One region of the Pseudomonas sp. StFLB209 genome, then DNA from elsewhere that is predicted to be linked to it. Evidence: riboswitches for the same ligand, from Rfam matches in the RefSeq annotation. Region 1 holds a riboswitch; each other region holds the start of a gene.
The links. A riboswitch is a leader RNA that binds a small molecule or an ion and turns the genes downstream of it on or off. The one in region 1 is predicted to bind cobalamin.
Positions count from the first base shown of each region.

Region 2: linked by a shared signal. The riboswitch ahead of cobO (cob(I)yrinic acid a,c-diamide adenosyltransferase) and the one ahead of PSCI_RS23905 (ABC transporter substrate-binding protein) in region 1 are both predicted to bind cobalamin.
Region 3: linked by a shared signal. The riboswitch ahead of PSCI_RS21825 (CbtB domain-containing protein) and the one ahead of PSCI_RS23905 (ABC transporter substrate-binding protein) in region 1 are both predicted to bind cobalamin.

Region 1 covers NZ_AP014637.1:5,369,802-5,377,333, forward strand. Annotated here, with positions in the region: gene PSCI_RS23895 (LysR substrate-binding domain-containing protein) at 1-316, shown strand, start outside; gene PSCI_RS23900 (glyoxalase superfamily protein) at 335-859, opposite strand; cobalamin riboswitch at 1,086-1,297, shown strand; gene PSCI_RS23905 (ABC transporter substrate-binding protein) at 1,419-2,432, shown strand; gene PSCI_RS23910 (pseudoazurin) at 2,429-2,857, shown strand; gene cobF (precorrin-6A synthase (deacetylating)) at 2,997-3,755, opposite strand; partial or broken gene PSCI_RS23920 (5-methyltetrahydropteroyltriglutamate--homocysteine S-methyltransferase) at 3,827-4,936, opposite strand; gene PSCI_RS23925 (methylenetetrahydrofolate reductase C-terminal domain-containing protein) at 5,155-6,651, shown strand; gene urtE (urea ABC transporter ATP-binding subunit UrtE) at 6,817-7,515, opposite strand.
Region 2 covers NZ_AP014637.1:424,299-431,830, reverse strand. Annotated here, with positions in the region: gene PSCI_RS01955 (C40 family peptidase) at 1-169, shown strand, start outside; gene PSCI_RS01950 (C40 family peptidase) at 324-863, shown strand; cobalamin riboswitch at 1,238-1,456, shown strand; gene cobO (cob(I)yrinic acid a,c-diamide adenosyltransferase) at 1,554-2,165, shown strand; gene PSCI_RS01940 (cobyrinate a,c-diamide synthase) at 2,162-3,463, shown strand; gene bluB (5,6-dimethylbenzimidazole synthase) at 3,460-4,110, shown strand; gene cbiB (adenosylcobinamide-phosphate synthase CbiB) at 4,107-5,015, shown strand; gene cobD (threonine-phosphate decarboxylase CobD) at 5,008-6,015, shown strand; gene PSCI_RS01920 (cobyric acid synthase) at 6,012-7,472, shown strand; gene cobU (bifunctional adenosylcobinamide kinase/adenosylcobinamide-phosphate guanylyltransferase) at 7,474-7,532, shown strand, end outside.
Region 3 covers NZ_AP014637.1:4,840,830-4,848,361, forward strand. Annotated here, with positions in the region: gene cobM (precorrin-4 C(11)-methyltransferase) at 70-816, opposite strand; gene PSCI_RS21815 (cobalamin biosynthesis protein) at 897-1,298, opposite strand; gene PSCI_RS21820 (CbtA family protein) at 1,306-2,007, opposite strand; gene PSCI_RS21825 (CbtB domain-containing protein) at 2,021-2,206, opposite strand; cobalamin riboswitch at 2,302-2,513, opposite strand; cobalamin riboswitch at 2,570-2,777, shown strand; gene cobW (cobalamin biosynthesis protein CobW) at 2,867-3,934, shown strand; gene cobN (cobaltochelatase subunit CobN) at 3,938-7,532, shown strand, end outside.

The sequences.
Region 1 (7,532 bases):
CACGTATCGGGCGCTGGCCGAGCAGGCGCTGCAAACGGCCAATGATCCGCGCTGGCAGTTTCAGGAATTGGGCTCTTATCACGCCATGCTGGCCTGTGTGGCCGCAGGTGCGGCGGTGACGGTGTTGCCGCGCAGCGTCTTGCAACTGTGCCAATACCCGGTGCAGTTGCCGACTCTGGACCTCGGCAACCGCACGACCTGGCTGGTGTGGCGAAGGGGCTATGCCACACCGGCATTTGAACGTTTTGCCGAAATAATTCGGCACCATGCAGGAGCGGCTTCAGCCGCGAACAGAGTGCAACCGCTTCATGACTAGGGTCGCGAAAGCGCTGTATCAGTCTTCGCAGAACCTCAACCGGTTACCGAACGGGTCATGCACTTCCAGCAGCCGCCCCCAGGCCTGCTCGACGATTTGCGGGCGTCCGTAGCCGTATTGCTTGGCGTGCAGCTCATCGCGCAGCGCCTCGACACCCTGCATCGGAATGAAAATGGTCGCGCCGGGGCTGGCATCGCCATGGTGTTCGGACAAGTGCAGTTGCAGGCCATCGCGTACGATACCCAGGTACAGCGGCAGGCCTGGCTCGAAGCGGTGTTCGAACTCGACACTGAAACCCAGGAAATCCAGATAGAACTCCCGCGCCTTGGCTTCGTCGAAGCTGCGCAGGATCGGGATTGGTTTGGCGAAGCTGATCGCGGCCGGTGCAGACTGCTCGGGCAGCCGCGCTGCCGCAACATTCCAGTCCTTGTAACCCAACTGTTGGGCGACCAGTTCCAGCGCGGCGCTATGCGAAAGTACGCTATCGGGCAACGCAGCGCGCAAGCGCTTGGCCATTTGTTTGGCCTGTTCAATGGTGATCATCACAGCTCTCCGGTCAAGGCAGTCCGGTGCCCGCATTGCCAAGCCTCGACGCTTGAAAGCAGCGATAGGGTTGGGTGTGTACAGCGATGCTTTCACCTTCCTGGCCGGTAGAAGACGCAGGGCGAGCGGCGGGCAGCATCAGGCCGGTGCTGATGCTACACCTTGCCAGACGTGCGGGGAACCCGCCGTGGCACCGGCCCTGACCTTTCGCTTTACAGCCCGATGCCCTACCATGCCGCTCGCCGGTTTCCACCAGGAATTAATAGGGAATCCGTCGCTCATCAGGTTGCTCGGCCATCTGACCCGCGAACCGGAACTGCCCCCGCAACTGTAGGTGCCGAGCCTGCTCCACGATGCCACTGGGTCAAACGATCCGGGAAGGCCGGAGCCGGGCCTGGACGCGCCAGTCAGGAGACCTGCCGGCAAAAAATCAACCAACCGGCGGGGTGTCCGGGATGGACATCCGCGCCCGGCTCCGGGTGCAGCCCTGTGTTTATGGGGCTTATCGATGCCTGTCCGGGCGCCTGCCTTTGTGCAGCTTCGACAGGAGTACCGCAGCATGCTCGCTCGCCTTATCACCCTGGCCGCCACGTTCAGCCTTGCCGGTCTGGCCCAGGCCGCCGCCACCCAGTACCCGTTGACCATCGATAACTGTGGCAAGCCACAGACTTTCGCCCAGGCTCCCGAGCGCGCCGTCACCATCGGCCAGGCCGGCACGGAAATTCTTTATTCGCTGGGGCTGGGCGACAAACTGGTGGGCACCTCGTTGTGGTTCAACAATGTGCTGCCGGAGTTCAAGGCGCAGAACGACAAGGTCGAGCGCCTGGCCGACAACGATCCGAGCTTCGAGGCGGTGATCGGCAAGCGGCCGCAACTGCTGACCGTGCAGTTCGAGTGGATGGTCGGCCCCCAAGGGGTGGTCGGCACCCGTGAGCAATTCAGCGACCTGAAGATCCCCACCTACCTGCTGCCTTCGGACTGTGAAGGCAAGGACAACCTGGTCGGCGCCGACGGCACCCGCACGCAAAACTTCCAGATCGACACCATCTATAAAAGCGTCAGCCAGTTGGCCGAGATTTTCGATGTGCAGGAGCGTGGCCAGCAGTTGAACACCGAGCTGAAGGGACGCCTGGACAACGCCACCCGTCAACTGGCTGGCAAGGACCTGAGCAACACCAGTGCGGTGTTCTGGTTCTCCAGCGCTGACCTGGAAATCGACCCGTACGTCGCCGGTCGCCAGGGTGTTGCCGACTTCATGCTGCAGACCCTGGGCGTGCGCAACGTGGTCGAGTCCAGTGAAGAATGGCCAACCGTGGGCTGGGAAACCCTGGCCAAGGCCAACCCGACCTGGATCATCATTGCGCGCATGGACCGTCGGCGTTTCCCGGCGGATGACTTCCAGAAAAAGCTGGAGTTTCTCCACAAAGACCCGGTGACCAAAAACATGGATGCGGTGAAGAACAACCGCATCATCATCCTCGACGCTGACGCCATGCAGGCTGGTGTGCGCCTGTTCCGTGGCCTGGAAACCCTGGCCAGCGCGTTTGCCAGTGGCAAGGCCGAACAGCCATGAGACGTTTGGCCTGCTGGCTGCTGCTCGGTATCGCACTGCCAGCGACAGCAGAAGTCTGGGAAGTCAAAATGCTCACCCGTGGCGCCGAGGGCGCCATGGTCTATGAACCGGATCACCTGCACATCGCTGCCGGTGATACGGTGCGATTTCTGCCCACCCAGAGCGGCCATAACGCGGCCAGCCTGACGGGCCTGCTACCGCAGGGCGCCGATGCCTTCAAAAGCCCGTTGAACAAGCCGTTCGAACACACTTTCAGCGTGCCGGGACTGTACGGCGTGCAGTGCATTCCGCATCTGGCTATGGGCATGGTCATGCTGATTCAGGTGGGTGAAGCAAATAGCCAGGCAGGTCTGCCAGATGACCTGCCGGCGCGGGCCAAAGAGCGTTTTGCTACGCAACTGCAGAATTTGCGGGCTTCACGCTAAGTTGGTGGACGCGCCATTGCATTCGTCGGCTGAGCCGACTCCCACCGGGCCGCGCCGCCCTTAACTGATCGGCATTATCCCGTAGGAGCGGCTTTAGCCGCGAAGGCTTCCCGGCTAAAGCGGATCGCCGCCCGGCCGGTCATTCAGGCCGTTTAAGCAGGCAGGTGTCCATGATCCAGCCATTGGCTGCCCTGGCCTGCTCACGCAGCCGCTCAATGTCTTGAACCACATCATGCAGCTTGCCTGAAACGAGGATTTCATCTTCCGTGCCCAGGTAAGCGCCCCAGTAGACCTCCAGATCCTGGTCAACCAGACTGTGCAAGCCATTCCCGGCATCGAGCATCACCACCACACTGTCGACATTATCGGCAAAGCCTTCGGCCACAAGCCGCCCGGGGGTGATCGCGATCGAGCGACCGATATTGTTGAGTGCCACCTTGTGCTGTGCGGCCAGGGCCTGGACGCTGCTGATGCCGGGAATCACCTGATAATCCAGCGCGTGACGCCCGCTCCGGCTGATGGCTTCGATGATACGGATCGTGCTGTCATACAACGACGGATCGCCCCAGACCAGAAACGCCCCGCACTGCCCGTCTTGCAGCTCTTCGTCAATCAGCCGCTCGAAGACCAACTGTTTGGCCGCATTGAGTTCAGCGACGCTCTGCCGGTAATCTTCAGCGTCACCTGCCCGTGACGGGCTCGGCGCTTCGACCATGCGGTAGTCACGGTCCTTGATGTAACGCTCGCAGATGTCCCGCCGCAGCTGATTGAGCTTGCCCTTGCTCAGGCCTTTATCCATCAGGAAGAACACATCCACCTGATTCAGCGCGTTAACGGCCTGGACAGTGAGGTAGTCCGGGTTGCCGGCACCGATGCCAATGATCAGGATGGTTTTCATGACACCTCCAGCCAGCACAACCACCGGAACCTTTGGGCTTCAAGCGGCCACGCTTAGGCCGCGCAGCTCTGTGCCGGGGTCGCGGTGACAGACTCTGGCCAGTTGAGCGCCTTGGCCAGCACGGCAACCTCAGCGCACTTTTGCACGGCGCTGGCCAGCCCGCCGTGCCGTCCGGCATCAGGCAGGCCATCACCGGCTGCGGCGGCCGGACCGTGCAGCAACGAGCACGATGGCGCGACCCACAGGCGTTCACCAAGCCGTTCGTGAGCATGGCGCAACAGCGCCAGCGCCCGGTCCAGATCGCAGCGTTGCGGCTGACGAGCGTCGACCAGCCCCAGCGACAGGATCTTGTATGCCGGCAAGCGGTCGAGAATCACCGGGTAACGGGCCGGGGCGCAAGCCAGGTCGATGTGCAGGCCATCGACCGGTAATCCGGCGGCCAGGCCAAGGTTGTCTTCCAGGCCACCGAAATAAGTGGCGACCAGCTTCTTCAGCGGTTCGCGCTGCAGCAGGTTGTAGACGCGCTCATAGGCATTTTTCCACTCCTGCGGCAGGTCGAGCACCAGGATCGGCTCATCGATCTGCACCCACTCGACACCCTGGGCAGCCAGGCGCTGAAAGATCTGGCCATACAGCGGCAGCAGGCGGTCGACCAGTTCCAGTTTGTTGAACGCCTGGTCCTTGGCCTTGCCCAGCCACAGGTAAGTCAGCGGGCCGATCACCACCGGTTTGACCGCATACCCCAGCGCATGGGCTTCGTCGACTTCTTCGAACAACTGCTCCCAGCTCAGGGAAAACGCTTGATCGGCGCTGAACTCAGGGACCAGATAGTGCTCCTGAGTGTCAAACCACCGGCTCATGTCGTCGGCAGTGGCGTCACGGGCCATGCTGAACAGCGTCTGTAACGTCGGCCTGAATTCGCCTTTGCTACGTACATGCGGCGCGACCACACCGAACATCAGCGAGTGGCTCAGCACCTGGTCGTACCAGGCGAAATCACCCACCGGCAACAGCTCGATACCGGCCCCCTTTTGCATTTGCCAGTGCGCGCTACGCAACGCTCGGCCTTTGGCACGCAACCCGGCTTCGTCGAGCTCGCCGTTACAGAAGGCCTCACGCGCCTTGTTCAGTTCATGGTCGCGGCCAGAGCGCGGAAAACCCAGATTATGTGCCAGGGCCATGGTGCAATCCTTCGGTGCAGATATTCGATGGCCAATTGTCGGCAAGCGCAGCGACTGAGACAAACTCATATAATTTGAGATGAACTAGAGTTTTTCTCATATTCGCATTTATCCCCTGCTCAATCGCCGCTTGGCCGTTCTCGCCATGTCGCTCTCAGACAACAGGCACCCACGCCACCAGTCGACAATAAGCGCCTTGCCCCACCGGTAGCGACATGATGATCAGCCTCAAGCAGGCCCTTAACGAGCAGCCTTTCGTTTGCCTCGTCGAATTCGTGCCCAAGCCCACCGCGAAAAGCTTCGAATCGTTCGAGACGCTGATGCAGCGCGGCGATTTCTGCGGCTGGCCGTTGCTCGGCACGATTGCCGACCGGGTCGGCAGCCGTTTCGACCTGACGCCGCTGGATGCCTACAGCCGCCTGTCGCGTCCGGTGCCGGCGCTGGTGCATTTTTCCGGCAAGGACCGCGAGCGCGCTGACCTACTCGGTCAGCTCGAACGCATCGACAATCTGGGTCTTGAGCAGTTGTTCATCGTCACCGGCGACCGGCTGCCCGGCCATGAGCCGGGCCAGCAGCCGGTGCGTTACCTGGAATCGGTATCGGCCTTGATGATCGCCCGGCAGGCGCGCCCACACTGGCTGCTGGGCGCGGCGCTGAACCCGTTCAAGTACCGCGAAGAAGAAAGCGGCGCGCAGTATTTCAAGGCTGAGAAAAAGCTCAAGGCCGGTGCGGATTTTCTCAGCCTGCAACTGGGCTTCGATGCGCAAAAGCATCTCGAAGCCCTGGCCTGGATGCGCCGCCAACCCTCGCCCAAGCCAATGCTGGCCTGTGTCATGGCCTTGACGGCAGGCCGGGCCAGGATGCTCGAGCATGTGGCCGGGACGGTGGTCAGCCCCTCGATGCTGGAGGCGGTGAACGCCGAGGCCGAAGTCTCGAAAGCGTTCGCTCAACAGCGCAGTATCAGCCGCCTGGGGTTGCAGATTGTCGGCCTGAAACTGATGGGCTATGCCGCAGTGGAGCTCTCTGGCGTACACGACGCCACGCAAATGCACGCGCTGGAGCAGGCGGTCAACGACTGGCAGGCGCAGATTACCGACCTTGAACAATGGTCCAGCGCCTGGCAGGCCAGTTGGCAGATGCCAGGGCTGGCACCGGTGAGCTTTCAGCCGGCCGGCGAAACCTGGCAACCGGGTCAATCGCAGGCCAGGGCCAGCAACAAAGAGCAGCTGCGTTACCACCTGATGGACGCCCTGCATCACCAGCTATTCAGCCGCACCACCTGGCTGAGCCGGGCATTTGGCTGGGCCGTGCGGCGGCCAGTGTGCGCGACGGCGGGTGGTGCGCGCCTGTTGCACCGCCTGGAGCGCAGTGCCAAACGCCCTATTGTTGGCTGCGATAGCTGTGGCCGCTGCCGCCTGCAAGACACCCTCTACGTGTGCCCCGAGACTTGCCCCAAAGGCCTGGCCAACGGGCCATGCGGCGGCACAAAGCTCAACCGCTGCGAATTTGGCGACCGCGAATGCATCCACAGCATCAAGTACCGCATCGCCAAGACTGTGCAGCAAACCGACGTGCTGAGCGACCGGCTGATTGCCTGCATCCCGGTCGAGACCCGGCATCGCAGCTCCTGGCCGCAGTGGTTTGAGGCCACCACGCCCTTGGTGGAAAGCACCCAAGAATTGACAACGACCAGTCGCTTGCAGGAGCCGCTTTAGCGGCGAAGGCTTCCCGGCTAAAACGGATCGCCGCCCGGCCGGTCCTACGAGGTAATGCCGATCAGTTAAGGTTCAACGCGATCCGGTGGAAGTTGACTTGCCGAAGTGCCGGACCGCAACGAAGACGGCGGCACATTCACAAGATGCTGTGACGACACTAAAGATTTAGATGGTCACTAGCCCCCTCACCCCGTGCGCCTCCATGTGCTCGCCCCGGCCCTGCTGGACAATCTCACCGCGCGACATGACCAGATACTGGTCGGCCAGCTCGGCGGCAAAGTCGTAGAACTGCTCGACCAGCACAATGGCCATGTCGCCCCGCTCGGCCAGGCGCTTGATGACTGCGCCGATCTCCTTGATCACCGATGGCTGGATGCCTTCGGTGGGCTCGTCGAGGATCAACAGCCGAGGGCGGCTGGCCAGGGCACGGCCGATGGCCAGTTGCTGTTGCTGGCCGCCAGACAAATCACCGCCACGGCGCTGCTTCATTTGCAGCAGCACCGGGAACAGTTCGTAGATAAAGGCCGGGACCTCTTTGGCCTCGCTGCCGGGAAAACGCGACAGGCCCATCAACAGGTTTTCCTCGACCGTCAGCCGGGCGAAGATTTCCCGGCCCTGCGGCACATAGGCAATCCCGGCCTGGACTCGCTGGTGCGGTTTGAGGCTGTTGATGTTCTGCCCCTCCCATTGCACCGCGCCTTCGCGGGCTGGCAACAGACCCATCAGCACCTTGAGCAGGGTGGTTTTGCCGACGCCGTTGCGGCCCAGCAGGCACGTCACTTCGCCGACGTTGGCCTGGAACGACAGGCCGCGCAGGATATGGCTGCCGCCGTAGTATTGATGCAAGTCGCTTACTTGGAGCATGTGGATTCCTCGAAATT
Region 2 (7,532 bases), 4.9 Mb from region 1:
CCGCCGTAGCGGTGGGGTGCGGATCGACAGCCTGGACGACACCTACTGGAGCAAAACCTTCGTCGAAGCCAAGCGCGCTCTGGTGTTGGCACCAGCCTCCGGTGAGGCCCAGACCACTGCAATGACTTCCACCAGCGTCAAGCCGGTCAGCAACAAGCGTCATAACTAACACAAGCTGTTTGAAACGGCCTGTTAACTGGAAAGCCCGTTTGGTCGGATTGTCTGAAACCTCTGCACAGCGCTCTGGTCTTCAGCTAGTCTCTCTTAACGGGCTTTCTAGCTTTCGGCAGTAAAGCCGCATTCCTGATGGAGTTTTTGTGGTCATGTCGATTTTCTTACGCTGTGCCGTGATCTCTCTCGCTGCGCTGCTCGGCGCCTGCGCCAGCGCGCCGCCGCCCAAACCCAAGGTCGTCCAGCGGCCGGTGATCGTCGCGCCTGCGGTGCTGAATTCACCCGCTGCCGAAGACGTGCTGTTTCGCGCGCTCGGCCTGGTCGGCACGCCTTACCGCTGGGGCGGTAATACCCCGGACTCCGGCTTCGACTGCAGTGGCCTGATCGGCTATGTCTACCGCGACATGGCGGGCATCAGCCTGCCGCGTTCGACCCGCGACATGATCGTGATGAAAGCGCCCAACGTCGGCCGCGAGAACCTGCAGACCGGCGACCTGGTGTTCTTCGCCACCTCCGGCGGCTCGCAGGTCTCCCATGCCGGCATCTACGTCGGCGAAGGCCGCTTCGTGCATGCCCCGGCCACTGGCGGCACCGTCAAGCTCGACAGCCTCGGCTCGCCTTATTGGCAGAAAGCCTACCTGAACGCCAAGCGCGTTCTGGAGCCTTCCAGCCTGGCGCAGAACAACCGTTGAGCCGCTTGGGTGTCCGCCCGGACACCCAGATTGTAGGAGCGGCTTCAGCCGCGAAGCGTCGCCATTGCTTTCGCTTCTGTTGTTGCTTTTGCTTTTTGAACCGAGTTATCACAGACGCCGCCGAACGCGACGATTGGCGCCGGAGCGAGGGAACCCCGCCCCGAAGGGCGGGGCCAAGACCGGAGCAACGCCTTTGGTTAGTTTGGGCGAAACCAAAGTAACCCGCTCGTAAAGAACGGAACCTGGCGAACAGACAACTGCGGCAAAGACCCTGTGCACAACGCTAAAGATCTTCGCGGCTAAAGCCGCTCCTACGCGCAGACGCGCCGATACCCGACCCGATACCGTTTGACGCTCCATGCCCAACCCTCTACCCTTCGCGGTTTGTTTCAGGTGCCCGGCAGCCAACGGCTGGCAGGGTGAAACAGGGAAGCCGGTGGGAAGACACGCACTTCGATTCCGGCGCTGCCCCCGCAACGGTAAATGAGTCAAGACCGCGCATCGTGCCACTGGACATTCTCCGGGAAGGCGCACGGTCGGCAGGCAATGCCTCGCTCATGAGCCCGGAGACCGGCCTGTCACGTATTCAAGGCATCACGGCGGGCGATGCTCTGCGCAAGGCAACTGACTGCCTTGGCGTTCTGTCGTCCTGTTGTCTGCTTTCGCCTGCCTTTCCAGCGGAGAGCTGAGATGAACGAGTCCCTCGAACGCGACGAGCGCCATCTGGCGCGCATGCAGCGTAAAAAAGCCATTATCGATGAACGCATCGCCAACTCGCCCAACGAGTGCGGCCTGCTGCTGGTGCTGGGCGGCAATGGCAAGGGCAAGAGCAGCTCGGCCTTTGGCATGCTCGCCCGGGCGATGGGCCACGATATGCAGTGTGGCGTGGTGCAATTTATCAAGGGCCGTAACGCCACTGGCGAAGAGCTGTTCTTCCGCCGTTTCCCCGACCAGGTGCGTTATCACGTCATGGGCGAGGGCTTTACCTGGGAAACCCAGGACCGCCAGCGCGACATCGCCGCTGCCGAAGCGGCCTGGCAAGTGTCGAAGCAGTTGCTCAGCGACCCGAACATCAATCTGGTGATCCTCGACGAGTTGAATATCGCGCTCAAACACGGCTACCTCGACCTGGAGCAGGTGCTCAACGACCTGCAGGCGCGCCCGCCGATGCAGCACGTCGTGGTGACCGGTCGCGGGGCAAAACCGGAACTGATCGAGCTGGCCGATACCGTCTCGGAGATCGGCATGGTCAAGCATGCCTTCCAGGCCGGCATCCGGGCGCAGAAGGGCATCGAACTGTGAGTGATGCGCAAGCGCGACAATGTCCTGCGGTGCTGATCGCCGCGCCGGCGTCCGGCCAGGGCAAGACTACCGTCACTGCTGCCCTGGCACGTTTGCATCGCAATCAGGGCCGCAAGGTCCGGGTGTTCAAGTGCGGGCCGGACTTTCTCGACCCGATGATTCTCGAACGCGCCAGTGGTGCGCCGGTCTATCAACTGGACCTGTGGATGGTCGGCGCCGATGAAAGCCGGCGGCTGCTCTGGGAGGCGGCCGCTGAGGCTGACCTGATCCTGATTGAAGGGGTTATGGGCCTGTTCGATGGCACGCCCTCCAGCGCGGATCTGGCCCGCCACTTCGGGGTGCCGGTGCTGGGCGTTATTGACGGTACTGCCATGGCCCAGACCTTTGGTGCACTGGCGCTGGGCCTGGCCCGTTATCAGCCAGACCTGCCATTCGCCGGTGTGCTGGCCAACCGGGTTGGCACGGTGCGCCATGCGCAGTTGCTGGAAAACAGCCTGACCGAAGGCCTGCGCTGGTACGGCGCGTTGTCACGTGAAACCGGTATTGAACTGCCCAGTCGGCATTTGGGCCTGGTGCAGGCCAGCGAACTGAATGACCTGGATACGCGCCTAGATGCTGCGGCCGAGGCGCTGGCCGGCACTTGCGAAGTTGCGCTGCCGCCGCCGGTCAGTTTTGCTGCGCCCGAGCCGCAACCGGTCGAGCCCTGGCTGGCCGGGGTGCGGGTTGCGATTGCCCGTGACGAAGCTTTTGCTTTCACCTACGGCGCCAGCCTGGAGTTGCTGCGCACCATGGGCGCGGAGCTGAAGTTCTTTTCGCCGATTCACGACAGCCAGTTGCCCGAAGCGGACAGCCTGTACCTGCCCGGCGGTTACCCTGAATTGCACCACGTTGCGTTGCAGGCCAACCGCTCGATGCGCGAGGCGATTGCCGCCCACCATGCACAGGGCAAGCCGCTGCTGGCCGAATGTGGCGGCATGCTGTATCTGCTCGACGCACTGACCGATGTCGACGGGGTGCGCGCTGAGTTGGCCGGCCTGCTGCCCGGTGAGGCGACCATGCAGAAGCGCCTGGCGGCGTTGGCACTGCAAGCGGTGACGCTGCCTGAGGGCGTGTTGCGCGGGCACACCTATCACCATTCGCTGACCAGCACTGAGCTGGAGCCGATTGCCCGAGGCATCAGCCCAAATGGCGGACGCGGCGCGGAAGCTGTGTACCGGCTGGGCCGGCTGACCGCCTCTTATGTGCACTTTTATTTCCCTTCCAACCCCCAGGCGGTGGCGGCGTTGCTGAAACCATGAGTGAAGCAGCCTTTAGCCCGGATGAGCGGGCCGCGGTGTACCGGGCAATTGCCGAGCGCCGCGACATGCGTCATTTCAGCGGCGGCACGGTGGCGCCCGAGGTTCTGGCGCGCTTGCTCGAAGCTGCGCACCACGCGCCGAGCGTCGGCCTGATGCAGCCTTGGCGCTTTATCCGGATCACTGATACGGCGCTGCGCAACCGCATGCAAGAGCAGGTCGAGCAGGAGCGGGTCCGCACCGCTGAAGCATTGGGCGAGCGCGCCGATGAATTCATGAAGCTCAAGGTCGAGGGTATCAGCGACTGTGCCGAGGTGATCGTCGCGGCGCTGATGGACGGCCGTGAGCAGTTTGTCTTTGGCCGACGCACGATGCCGGAAATGGACATCGCCTCAATGTCCTGCGCCATTCAGAATATGTGGCTGGCGGCCCGCGCCGAAGGGCTGGGCATGGGCTGGGTGTCGCTGTTCGATCCTGACAACCTGGCCGCCCTGCTGAACATGCCCGAGGGCGCCCGACCGTTGGCGATTCTATGCCTGGGGCCGGTCACCGGTTTCTATCCGGCACCCATGCTGGTGCTCGAAGGCTGGGCGCAAGAGCGCCCGCTGGAACAACTGCTGTATGAGAATCAATGGGGAGTGCATCGATGAGTGTGGCGCTGTTGAGCGTAGCGGGGGTGGCGCTGGATGCGTTGCTTGGAGAACCGAAACGCTCGCATCCGCTGGTGGCGTTCGGGCGATACGCCGAGCGCATCGAACAGCGTTTCAATGCCGCCGGGCGCGGCTGGCGCAGTCATGGGGTCACCGCCTGGGTGCTGGCGGTGATTCCGCTGACCCTGCTGATCACCTTGCTGAGCTGGCTGCCCTATATCGGGCTGCTGGTGGACATTCTGGCGTTGTACTGCGCGCTGGGCCTGCGCAGCCTCGGCGAGCATGTGCAGCCGGTCGCGGCGGCGTTGCGTGGCGGTGACCTCGACCAAGCGCGGCAGCGGGTCGGTTATCTGGTCAGCCGCCAGACTTCGGAGCTTGACGCCAATGGCGTGGCCCGCGCGGCCACCGAGTCGGTGCTGGAAAATGGCAGCGATGCGGTATTCGCCGCGTTGTTCTGGTTTGTCGTGGCCGGTGCGCCCGGGGTGGTGCTGTATCGCCTGAGCAATACCCTCGACGCTATGTGGGGTTACCGCAACGAGCGCTTCGAGCGCTTCGGCTGGGCGGCGGCGAAGATCGACGACGTACTCAATTATATTCCTGCGCGGCTGGTGGCCTTGACCTACGCGCTGCTGGGCAAAACCCGCCTGGCGCTGCGTTGCTGGCGCACCCAGGGGCCGACCTGGGACAGCCCCAATGCTGGCCCTGTGATGGCGGCGGGCGCTGGCGCGCTGGGGGTCGAGCTGGGCGGTGCAGCGATTTATCACGGTGAGTTGCACGAGCGTCCAGCGCTGGGCGAAGGCCGGCCTGCCGATGCCGAGTCCATCGAAGCCGGCTGGCAACTGGTGCAGCGCGGCGTATGGCTGTGGCTGCTGATTCTCTGCGTGGGAGCGCAACTCTATGCTTGAACATGGCGGCCGGCTACGCGCAGCGGCGCAGCAGTACGCGATTGCCGAGGCCGACTGGCTGGACCTGTCCACCGGTATCGCGCCGTGGTCCTGGCCGATTGCGCCGGTCGATGCGCGCGACTGGGCACGTTTGCCAGAAACCGATGACGGTCTGGAGGCGGCGGCTTGCGCTTATTACAACGCCGCGCAGGTGTTGCCGGTGCCGGGGTCCCAGGCCGCCATTCAGGCGTTGCCTCGCTTGCGTGGCCCCGTCGGCAAGGTTGGCGTGCTGTCGCCGTGTTACGCCGAGCATGCTCATGCCTGGCGCAAGAGCGGTTTTCTGGTGCGTGAAGTGCTGGAGCGTGAAGTCGAGCACTTCATCGACGTCTTCAACGTGCTGGTGGTGGTCAACCCGAACAACCCCACCGGCCGTTTGATTGCGCCTGAGCAGTTGCTCAAATGGCATGCCCGGCTGGTCGAGCGCGGTGGCTGGCTGGTGGTGGACGAGGCGTTTATGGACACCGCGCCGGCGCACAGCCTGGCGGCCGAAACCTGGCGCAGCGGGCTTATCGTGTTGCGCTCGTTTGGCAAGTTTTTTGGCCTGGCCGGTGCGCGCCTGGGCTTTGTGCTGGCTGAGGCCGGTTTGTTGCAGGCACTGGCGAGCGAGATCGGCCCCTGGGCCGTCAGCGGCCCCACCCGCAAGGTCGGGCTGGCGTGCCTGAGCGATCTGCCCGGCCAGCAATTGCAGCGGGAGCGTTGTGAATATGCGGCGCTGCGCTTGTCAGCGCTGCTCAGCGCTCATGGTCTGGAACCTGACGGCGGTTGCGCACTGTTTCAATGGCTGGTCACTGCCCATGCTGAGCCGTTGCACGAGTTTGCTGCCCGGCGTGGAGTGTTGCTGCGCTTGTTCAAGGCCGAGCGTGCCGAACACAGCAGCCTGCGTTTTGGCCTGCCGCACAGTGAAGCTGACTGGCAGCGCCTGGAAACCCTGCTGCATGACTACCGCAAGGACCTTAAATGACCACCCTGATGGTGCAAGGCACCACCTCCGATGCGGGCAAAAGCACGCTGGTAACCGGCCTGTGCCGCTGGCTCAAACGCCAGGGCATCAGTGTGGTGCCGTTCAAACCGCAGAACATGGCGCTCAACAGCGCGGTCACTGCCGACGGCGGCGAGATTGGCCGTGCCCAGGCTGTACAGGCCCAGGCCAGCGGTCTTGAACCGCACACCGACATGAACCCGGTGCTGCTCAAACCCAATACCGACACCGGCTCGCAGGTGATCATTCATGGGCGGGCGGTGACCACCATGAATGCGGTGGCTTATCACGGTTACAAAGCCATCGCCATGCAAGCTGTGCTCGACTCGCACCAGCGCCTGGGCGCGGCGTATCAAGTGGTGATGGTCGAAGGCGCCGGCTCACCGGCCGAGATCAACTTGCGCGAGAACGACATCGCCAATATGGGCTTTGCCGAGGCGGTGGACTGCCCGGTGCTGTTGATTGCCGACATTAACCGCGGCGGGGTGTTTGCCCACCTGGTCGGTACGCTGGAACTGCTCTCGCCCAGCGAGCAGGCGCGGGTCAAGGGCTTTATCATCAACCGCTTTCGTGGTGATGTGGCGTTGCTGCAGCCAGGCCTGGACTGGCTGGAGCAACGCACCGGCAAGCCGGTAGTGGGTGTGCTGCCCTACCTGATGGATTTGCATCTGGAAGCCGAAGACGGTCTGGACCGACGCCAGACCGAAAAGCTTGACAAGGTACTCAACGTGGTGGTGCCGGTGCTGCCGCGCATCAGCAATCACACGGACTTTGACCCGCTGCGCCTGCACCCGCAGGTTAACTTGCAGTTCATCAGCGCCGGCCAGCCGATTCCGCCCGCCGACCTGATCATCCTGCCTGGCTCCAAGAGCGTGCGCAGTGACCTGGCGTATCTGCGCGCCAATGGCTGGGAGCCGGCGATCGCCCGGCATCTGCGCTATGGCGGCAAGCTGTTGGGCATTTGCGGCGGGCTGCAGATGCTCGGTGAGCAGGTGCATGACCCGTTGGGCCTGGAAGGCGCGCCGGGTTCCAGTGCCGGTTTTGCTCTGCTACAGATCAGCACGATGCTGGAGGCGCAAAAGCAACTGCGTAACGTGCGCGGTGTGCTGAGCCTGGAAGGCGCCGAGGTCAGCGGCTACGAGATTCATGCCGGGGTCACCAGTGGCCCGGCCCTGGAGCAACCGGCGGTGCAATTGGCAGACGGTCGCTGCGATGGCGCGCAAAGCGCCGATGGCCAGGTGCTTGGCACCTATCTGCATGGCCTGTTTGAATCGCCGGCCGCTTGCGGCGCGCTGCTGCGCTGGGCCGGGCTTGAAGACGTGCAGAGTGTTGACTATCACGCGCTGCGCGAGCGCGATATCGAACGCCTCGCCGATCTGGTCGACAAGCACCTCGATGGCGCGCTGTTGCGTGGGCTGTGCGGTCTGGAGAACAACTGACATGCTGCAACTGATTCTCGGCGGCGCCCGCTCTGGCAAGAGCCGCCTGGCTGAAGAGCT
Region 3 (7,532 bases), 530 kb from region 1:
TTAAGCACTGAATGCCCCCGGCGGCTCCCACCGGTCCAAATAAACAGTATTGACGTTACTTCCGTGCCCTCAAGGCCGGTACAGATGCGCATGCCCGGCCCGATACAGCGCCGATTCGGCAAAGCTGTCCGCCGCCAGCACCCGCCCCACAACGATCAATGCGGTGCGCCGAAAGCCTTTGGCCTGCACCTGTGCCTCGATATCGGCCAGCGTGCCGCGCACCCAGTCCTGGTCCGGCCAGCTGGCGCGGTGCACCACTGCAATCGGGCAGTCGACGCCATAATGCGGTAATAGCTCTTCAACAATCCGCCCGATATTCTTGATCCCCAGGTGGATCGCCATGGTCGTGCCGTGGCGTGCCAGGTCGGCCAGTGCTTCGCCGGCCGGCATCGGTGAGGTGTCGGCGTAGCGGGTCAGGATCACGCTTTGGGCGATGTCCGGCAGCGTCAGTTCGGTTTCCAGCAACGCCGCGCAGGCGGCGGTGGCGGTGACGCCGGGGATGATTTCGAATGGAATCTGCAGTTCGCGCAGGCAACGAATCTGCTCGCCGATCGCGCCATACAGGCTCGGGTCGCCGGAGTGCACGCGGGCCACATCCTGGCTCTGTGCATGAGCAGATTTCATCAAGGCAATGATCTGTTCGAGGTGTAATTCGGCGCTGTTGACCACTTGGCTGGCGCCATGCCCCTCCAGGACCGCCACCGGCACCAGTGAGCCGGCATAAATAATGACCGGGCAGCTACGAATCAAACGCTGGCCTTTGACGGTAATCAGCTCCGGATCGCCGGGGCCGGCGCCGATGAAATAGACAGTCAATCGTTACTCCAGAACAAGACGGCGAGTACTTTGTGGGAGCGAGCTCTGCTCGCAAAAGGGCCCTCACAGGCTATAGAAATTCAAGGGTGCTGGTCAAAGGCGCTAATCGCCAAGGCAAATGTCGCCTGGCGAGTCTTGCGGTACTCGATCAACAGCCGCGCAGGGGCATTGCCCAGCTGGCTGGCAAGGGCCAGCGCCGCGCTTTCAGCCACCCCATAACAGCCGGTATGGGTCAAAGTCAGCGCCGAGCGATGAGTCAACTGCGGCTCGAACGCCTGCAATTGCGCAGCGCTGAAAAATACCAGTGGCAACTGCAACTGCCCGGCCAATTGCAATAAGCCTGGGGTCTGGCGGCGTTTGTCGATTGAAGCCAGGCCGCTGACGGCGTCCAGGGTCAGGCCGTGTTGCGCCAGGCTGGCTTCAATCAACGCCAGCAGCGCCTCGGCCGGGCAGTCCTGATGACAGCCCAGCCCGATCGCCATGCAACTGTCAGGACTGGCGGGCATGGCTGCGGCGGAACAGCCAGGCACTGACGGTGCCCAGGGCAACCCAGAACACTACGTTGGTCACCAGCGAGGCGATGATGAACTGCGCTTCCAGCGCCTCGGGTGCCAGGCTCGAATGCTCGGCCGGCTGCGGCGCACCGAACAGATGCGGGGCGATCAGCCAGGCAGCGCCCAGCAGTTTCAGCCATAGGCTTTGGCCAAACACCATCAGTGCCAGACCTGCGGCCGTGGCGGCAGCGGTGGAGATCCACCAGGTCTGGCGCTGGCCCAGTTCGGCCGCCGCGGTGCCCGGCAATTCAGGCGGCAGGCCGAGGGTCGGGGCCAGGACGAATACGGCAAAGCCGGCCAGTCCCCAGAACGCGCCCTGCGCCGTGCTGTTCGGCGCGCGCAGGGTATACAGGCCTGCCAGCATCAGGGCAAACCCGACCGCCACCACCAGATTACCGCCGGTGGTCGACAGCAGCCGCTGCCAGCCGTCTTCAGGCTCCCAGGCTTCGGCGTCGTGTTCGTGGCTATGGGCCGCCACTGGTTCGCCCGCATGGCTGTGCTCTTGGGCGGCTGGGGCTTGCTCGAAGGTTTCTGCCTCAAGAATCAGCGGCGTGACCCACAGGCTTTGCACCAGGGTCAGCAGCAGGGCGGCGAGCAGGCCGCTGAAACCTGCGGTGTGCAGGATGCGCTTGAACATGACGGGCTCTCGATCAATGGCACGGGAAGGCGGCGCTGTGGCGCGTATCGTGGGCGGCGTTGTGCACCGCATCGATATGCGAGAAACCGGCGAAATACACCAGGCTGCAACCGATGACGACAGCGCCGATGGCGGCCGTCAGGCGCTGGCTGAGAGTGGCGGGGGTGGTGACCGACTGGCTGCTGCTGATGCTCGACATGACACTGGCCTCTTGTTGTGAAACGGGCAGGCATGCGCACCAACCCCACCATGAAAATGGCAGGCATCGACGGCGCCCGCCCACCGCGGGGTTGTCCAATAAAGTGATTGCGGGCCGGTCTCCGGGCTTGCGAGGGACACACAGGGTGTCTGACAAAGATCGCCTTCCCGCGCGTACGCACAGTGGATAGACCTTTCGCTCGCTTACCGTTGCGGGGGCAGCACCGGACTTTGTCTGGTCAATGGACCTGAGCAGCACCGGTTTCCCGTTTCACCCCGTGAGGGGCACCCGTAACAAGGTGTGTAGCAGAGCATGGGCGGTCAGTAACGTCAATCTCGGCGTTGACCTGTCGGTGCCCACTGCGTAGCCTTGCGGCCTTGAGGTTCCTTACGCGAGTGAGGCTAAGACGGGAATGCGGTCCCAGATCTGGAAAGTCCGCAGCTGCCCCCGCAACTGTAAGCGGTCATGTTCGCTGCCGTGCCACTGCTCAACGAGCGGGAAGGCGCAGTGAATGCCTTGAAGTTCAAGGCTCCCCGCAAGCCAGGAGACCTGCCTCTAAGCATTCTCACTACAACCGGGCGGGGTGATCCGGTGGCGATCTCCAGCGAGCCATGCGCCGCTGTCGTCCTGCTTGCCCGCCGTATTGCCAAAGGGCATCCGATGAAAACACTGGCCAAGCTTCCCGTCACCATCGTTACCGGCTTTCTCGGCTCGGGTAAAACCACCTTGCTGCGGCATATGCTCGACAACGCCGAAGGGCGCCGTATCGCGGTTATCGTCAACGAATTTGGCGAGTTGGGCATCGACGGTGAAATCCTCAAGCAGTGCACCATCGGTTGTACCGAAGAAGAAGCCAGCGGTCGGGTTTACGAACTGGCCAATGGCTGCCTGTGCTGCACCGTGCAGGAAGAGTTCTTCCCGGTGATGCGCGAACTGGTCGAGCGGCGTGGCGACCTGGACCATATCCTGATCGAAACCAGCGGCCTGGCGCTGCCCAAGCCGTTGGTACAAGCTTTCCAGTGGCCGGAAATCCGCAACGCCTGCACCGTTGACGCGGTGATCACCGTGGTCGACAGCCCGGCGGTCAAGGCCGGCACTTTTGCCGCCTACCCCGATCAGGTCGATGCGCAGCGCAAGCTCGACCCTAACCTGGACCATGAGTCGCCGCTGCACGAGCTGTTTGCCGACCAACTGGCCAGCGCTGATCTGGTCATCCTCAACAAGGCCGACATGATCGACGCTGACGGTCTGGCCGCCGTGCGCGCCGAAGTGGCTGAAGAACTGCCGCCGGCGGTCAAGGTCATCGAAGCCAGCAACGGCCGCCTGCCGCTCAACGTTCTGCTGGGGGTTGGCGCCGAGTCTGAACTGCACATTGACGGGCGCAAGACTCACCATGATTCTCACCATGATGGTGAGGAGGATGACGATCACGATCACGACGCTTTCGATTCGATCTCCATCAAGCTGCCGCAAGCCGAAGAGGCTGTGTTGCTCAGTGCCCTTAATCAACTGGTGGTCGAATACGGCATCCTGCGCGTCAAGGGCTTCGCGGCCATCCCTGGCAAACCGATGCGCTTGCTGATTCAGGGCGTGGGTACGCGCTTTGACAAACACTTCGACCGCGCCTGGCGAGCCGATGAAGAGCGCGCCACGCAACTGGTGCTGATTGGTCAGGAACTGGACGCCGCTCAGCTTGAAGCGCGTCTGAACGCGGCACTGGCCGGCTGACCCATGCACCTGCTGCGAACCCAGCCCGGCGGCTTTGTACCCGACGACAGCATTGCCGATCTCGGCCAGACCCCCGCCGAGCTGGTGATTCTCTGCAGCGGTGACTCCAGCCTCGCGCTGCTGGCCGAAGCCGCCCGGCAACTGCCGGATGACTACCCAAGCCTGCGCCTGGCCAACCCGATGCAGGTCCAGAACCATGCGTCGGTCGATCTGTATGTCGAAGACGTGCTGCAGCATGCGCGGTTGATCCTGATCTCGCTGCACGGCGGCATTGGCTACTGGCGCTACGGCGTCGAGCGGCTGATGGAGCTGGCCGGGCGCGGCGTGCAGGTGATCCTGGTGCCCGGTGATGATCGCCCGGACCCTGAGCTTGCCGATCTTTCCACTGTGCCGGCCGCCGAGCGTGACCGACTCTGGCAGTACCTGCGTCAAGGCGGGCTGGATAACGCGCTGAACCTGTTCCATTGCGTGGCCAGCCACTGGTTGCAGCGCCGTTACCCTTGGCAGGAACCGCAGGCCTTGCCGCGCACCGCGATTTATCATCCGCAGCACGGCACCACCGAGCTTGCCGGTTGGCAAGCCGACTGGGACAGCGACGCGCCGGTGGCGGCGCTGCTGTTCTACCGCTCGCACTTGCAGGCAGCCAATACCGGTTTTATCGACCTGTTTTGCGCCCGTTTAAAGGCCCAGGGCCTGAATCCGCTGCCGATTGCCGTCGCCAGCCTGAAGGAGCCTGGCTGCCTGAGCGTGGTCGAAGACTGGCTGGACCAAGTCGATGCCGCGCTGATTCTGAATACCACCGGCTTTGCCCAGTCCAGCCCGGAAGCGCCGCATCTGCGCCCGTTTCGCCGCAATATCCCGGTGATCCAGGCCATTTGCGCACAAGACAACGAGCCGGCCTGGCAGGCCAGCGAGCTGGGCCTGGGGTCCCGCGACCTGGCCATGCACATCGCCTTGCCGGAACTGGACGGGCGCATCATCAGCCGACCTATCAGTTTCAAGGACCTGGCCTGGCGCAGTGAGCGCAGCCAGTCTGATGTGGTCTGCTACCGCGCCCAGCCAGAGCGCATGGACTTTGTCGCTGCCCTGGCGCACAACTGGGCGCAACTGGCCCGGCTGGCCAATGCCGACAAGCGTGTTGCACTGATTCTGGCCAACTACCCGACCCGCGATGGGCGTATCGGCAACGGTGTCGGTCTGGATACCCCGGCGGCGGCGCTGAATATTTTGCGCGCCATGCAGCAGCAGGGCTATCCGGTGCAGGACCTGCCCGCCAGCGGTACCGAACTGATCCAGCAGTTGCTCGGTGGCGTGACCAACGACCTGGAAACCCTGGACCTGCGCCCCTGCCAGCAAAGCATGGCGCTGGACGAGTACCTGCAGGCCTTTGCGCAACTGTCGAGCGCCAATCAGGCGGCCGTGACTGAGCGCTGGGGCGCGCCGCAGGCTGACCCGATGTTTCGCAGCGGACGGATGATGATCGCCGGCATCCGCCTGGGCCTGACCTTCGTCGGTATTCAGCCGGCGCGGGGTTATCAGGTCGATCCGAGCGCCGTTTACCACGACCCCGACCTGACACCGCCGCATGGTTATCTGGCGTTCTACTTCTGGCTGCGCAAGGCCTATGGCATGCATGCGGTCATTCATGTCGGCAAACACGGCAACCTGGAATGGCTGCCGGGTAAAGGCGTAGGGCTGTCGGCCGAGTGTTGGCCTGATGCGATTCTTGGCCCTACGCCCAATATCTATCCGTTCATCGTCAATGATCCGGGCGAGGGCGCCCAGGCCAAGCGGCGTACCCAGGCGGTGATCATCGATCACCTGATGCCGCCATTGACCCGCGCCGAGACCTACGGGCCGTTGCGCGACCTTGAGCTGCTGGCTGACGAATACTACGAAGCGCAACTGCTCGACCCGCGCCGTGCCCGCGAGCTGCAAAAGCAGATTCTGCAACGGGTGCGCGACACCCGGCTGGATCAGGAATTGGGGCTGGAGGCGTCGAGCAACGCCGAAGAGGATGCCGCGCTGTGGTTGCCGCGGCTGGACACTTATCTGTGTGACTTGAAGGAGTCGCAGATCCGCGACGGCCTGCATGTGTTTGGCGAGTCGCCCAGTGGCCGCCTGCGGACTGACACTTTACTGGCTTTGCTGCGCATCCCGCGGGGTGACGGTCGCGGCGCACGCTCGAGCCTGTTGCGCGCCTTGGCCAAGGCCTTCGGCCTGGGCTTTGACCCGCTCGACTGTGCGTTGGCCGAACCGTGCGAGCATCCGCGCCCGGCCGCCTTGCTGACGCTCAGTGATGATCCATGGCGCACCTTGGGTGACAGTCGCGAGCGGCTCGAATTGTACGCCGCCGGCCTGATCGAGCGGGTCACCGCCGGCCAGGCGCTGCTTGATGTGCCGCAGCACGAAGACCTGCAGTTGATTCTGGAGCACCTGCGCGAGCTGGTGGCGCCGCGCCTGGATGCTTGCGGGCCGGCCGAGATGCAAGGGCTGCTCGACGCCCTGGCCGGGCGTTTCGTGCCGGCCGGCCCTAGCGGTGCGCCGAGCCGCGGGCGGCTGGACGTACTGCCGACCGGGCGCAATTTCTTCAGTGTCGACGTGCGCAATCTGCCGACCCCGACCGCCTGGCGCATCGGCTTTCAGTCCGCCAGCCTGTTGCTGGAGCGGCATCTGCAAGACCATGGCGACTACCTGCGCCAACTGGGCCTGTCGGTATGGGGCACGGCGACCATGCGCACCGGTGGCGACGACATCGCCCAGGCCATGGCCCTGATGGGCGTACGTCCGGTGTGGGCGACCGGCAGCCAGCGGGTCGATGACTTCGAAATCCTGCCGCTGAGCTTGCTTGATCGGCCGCGGGTGGATGTGACCCTGCGGGTATCGGGGTTCTTTCGCGATGCGTTCGCCAGCCTGATCAAGCTGTTCGATGCTGCCGTGCAGGCGGTGGCGGCGCTGGATGAGCCAGACGACATGAACCCGCTCGCTGCCCGGGTGCGCCAGGAGCGTCTTGAGTTGCAAGCCAGCGGTATGGATGCCGAGCAGGCTGCACGTCAGGCCGGCTGGCGGATTTTCGGCGCCAAGCCTGGCGCTTATGGGGCAGGCGTGCAGGGTGCTATTGACGCTCGCCTGTGGCAGAGCCGTGACGACCTGGCCGAGGTATACCTGAACTGGGGCGGTTACGCCTACGGCGCCAGTGATGACGGCACGCCGGCACGCCAGGATTTTGCCCGACGCCTGTCGCAGGTCGAGGCGGTGCTGCAAAATCAGGACAATCGCGAGCATGACTTGCTCGATTCCAATGACTATTACCAGTTCCAGGGCGGCATGCTCGCCGCTGCCGACACCCTGCGCGGCGCCAAGACTGCCAGCTACCACGGCGATCATAGCCAGCCCGACTTGCCGAAGATCCGTACCCTCAAAGAGGAGCTGAACCGGGTGATCCGTTCTCGGGCGGCTAACCCGAAGTGGATCGACGGCGTGAAGCGCCATGGTTATAAAGGCGCCTTCGAGATGGCTGCGACCCTGGATTTCCTGTTCGGTTTCGATGCCACCACTGAACTGATCGACGACCACCAGTACGAGTTGCTGGCCGACG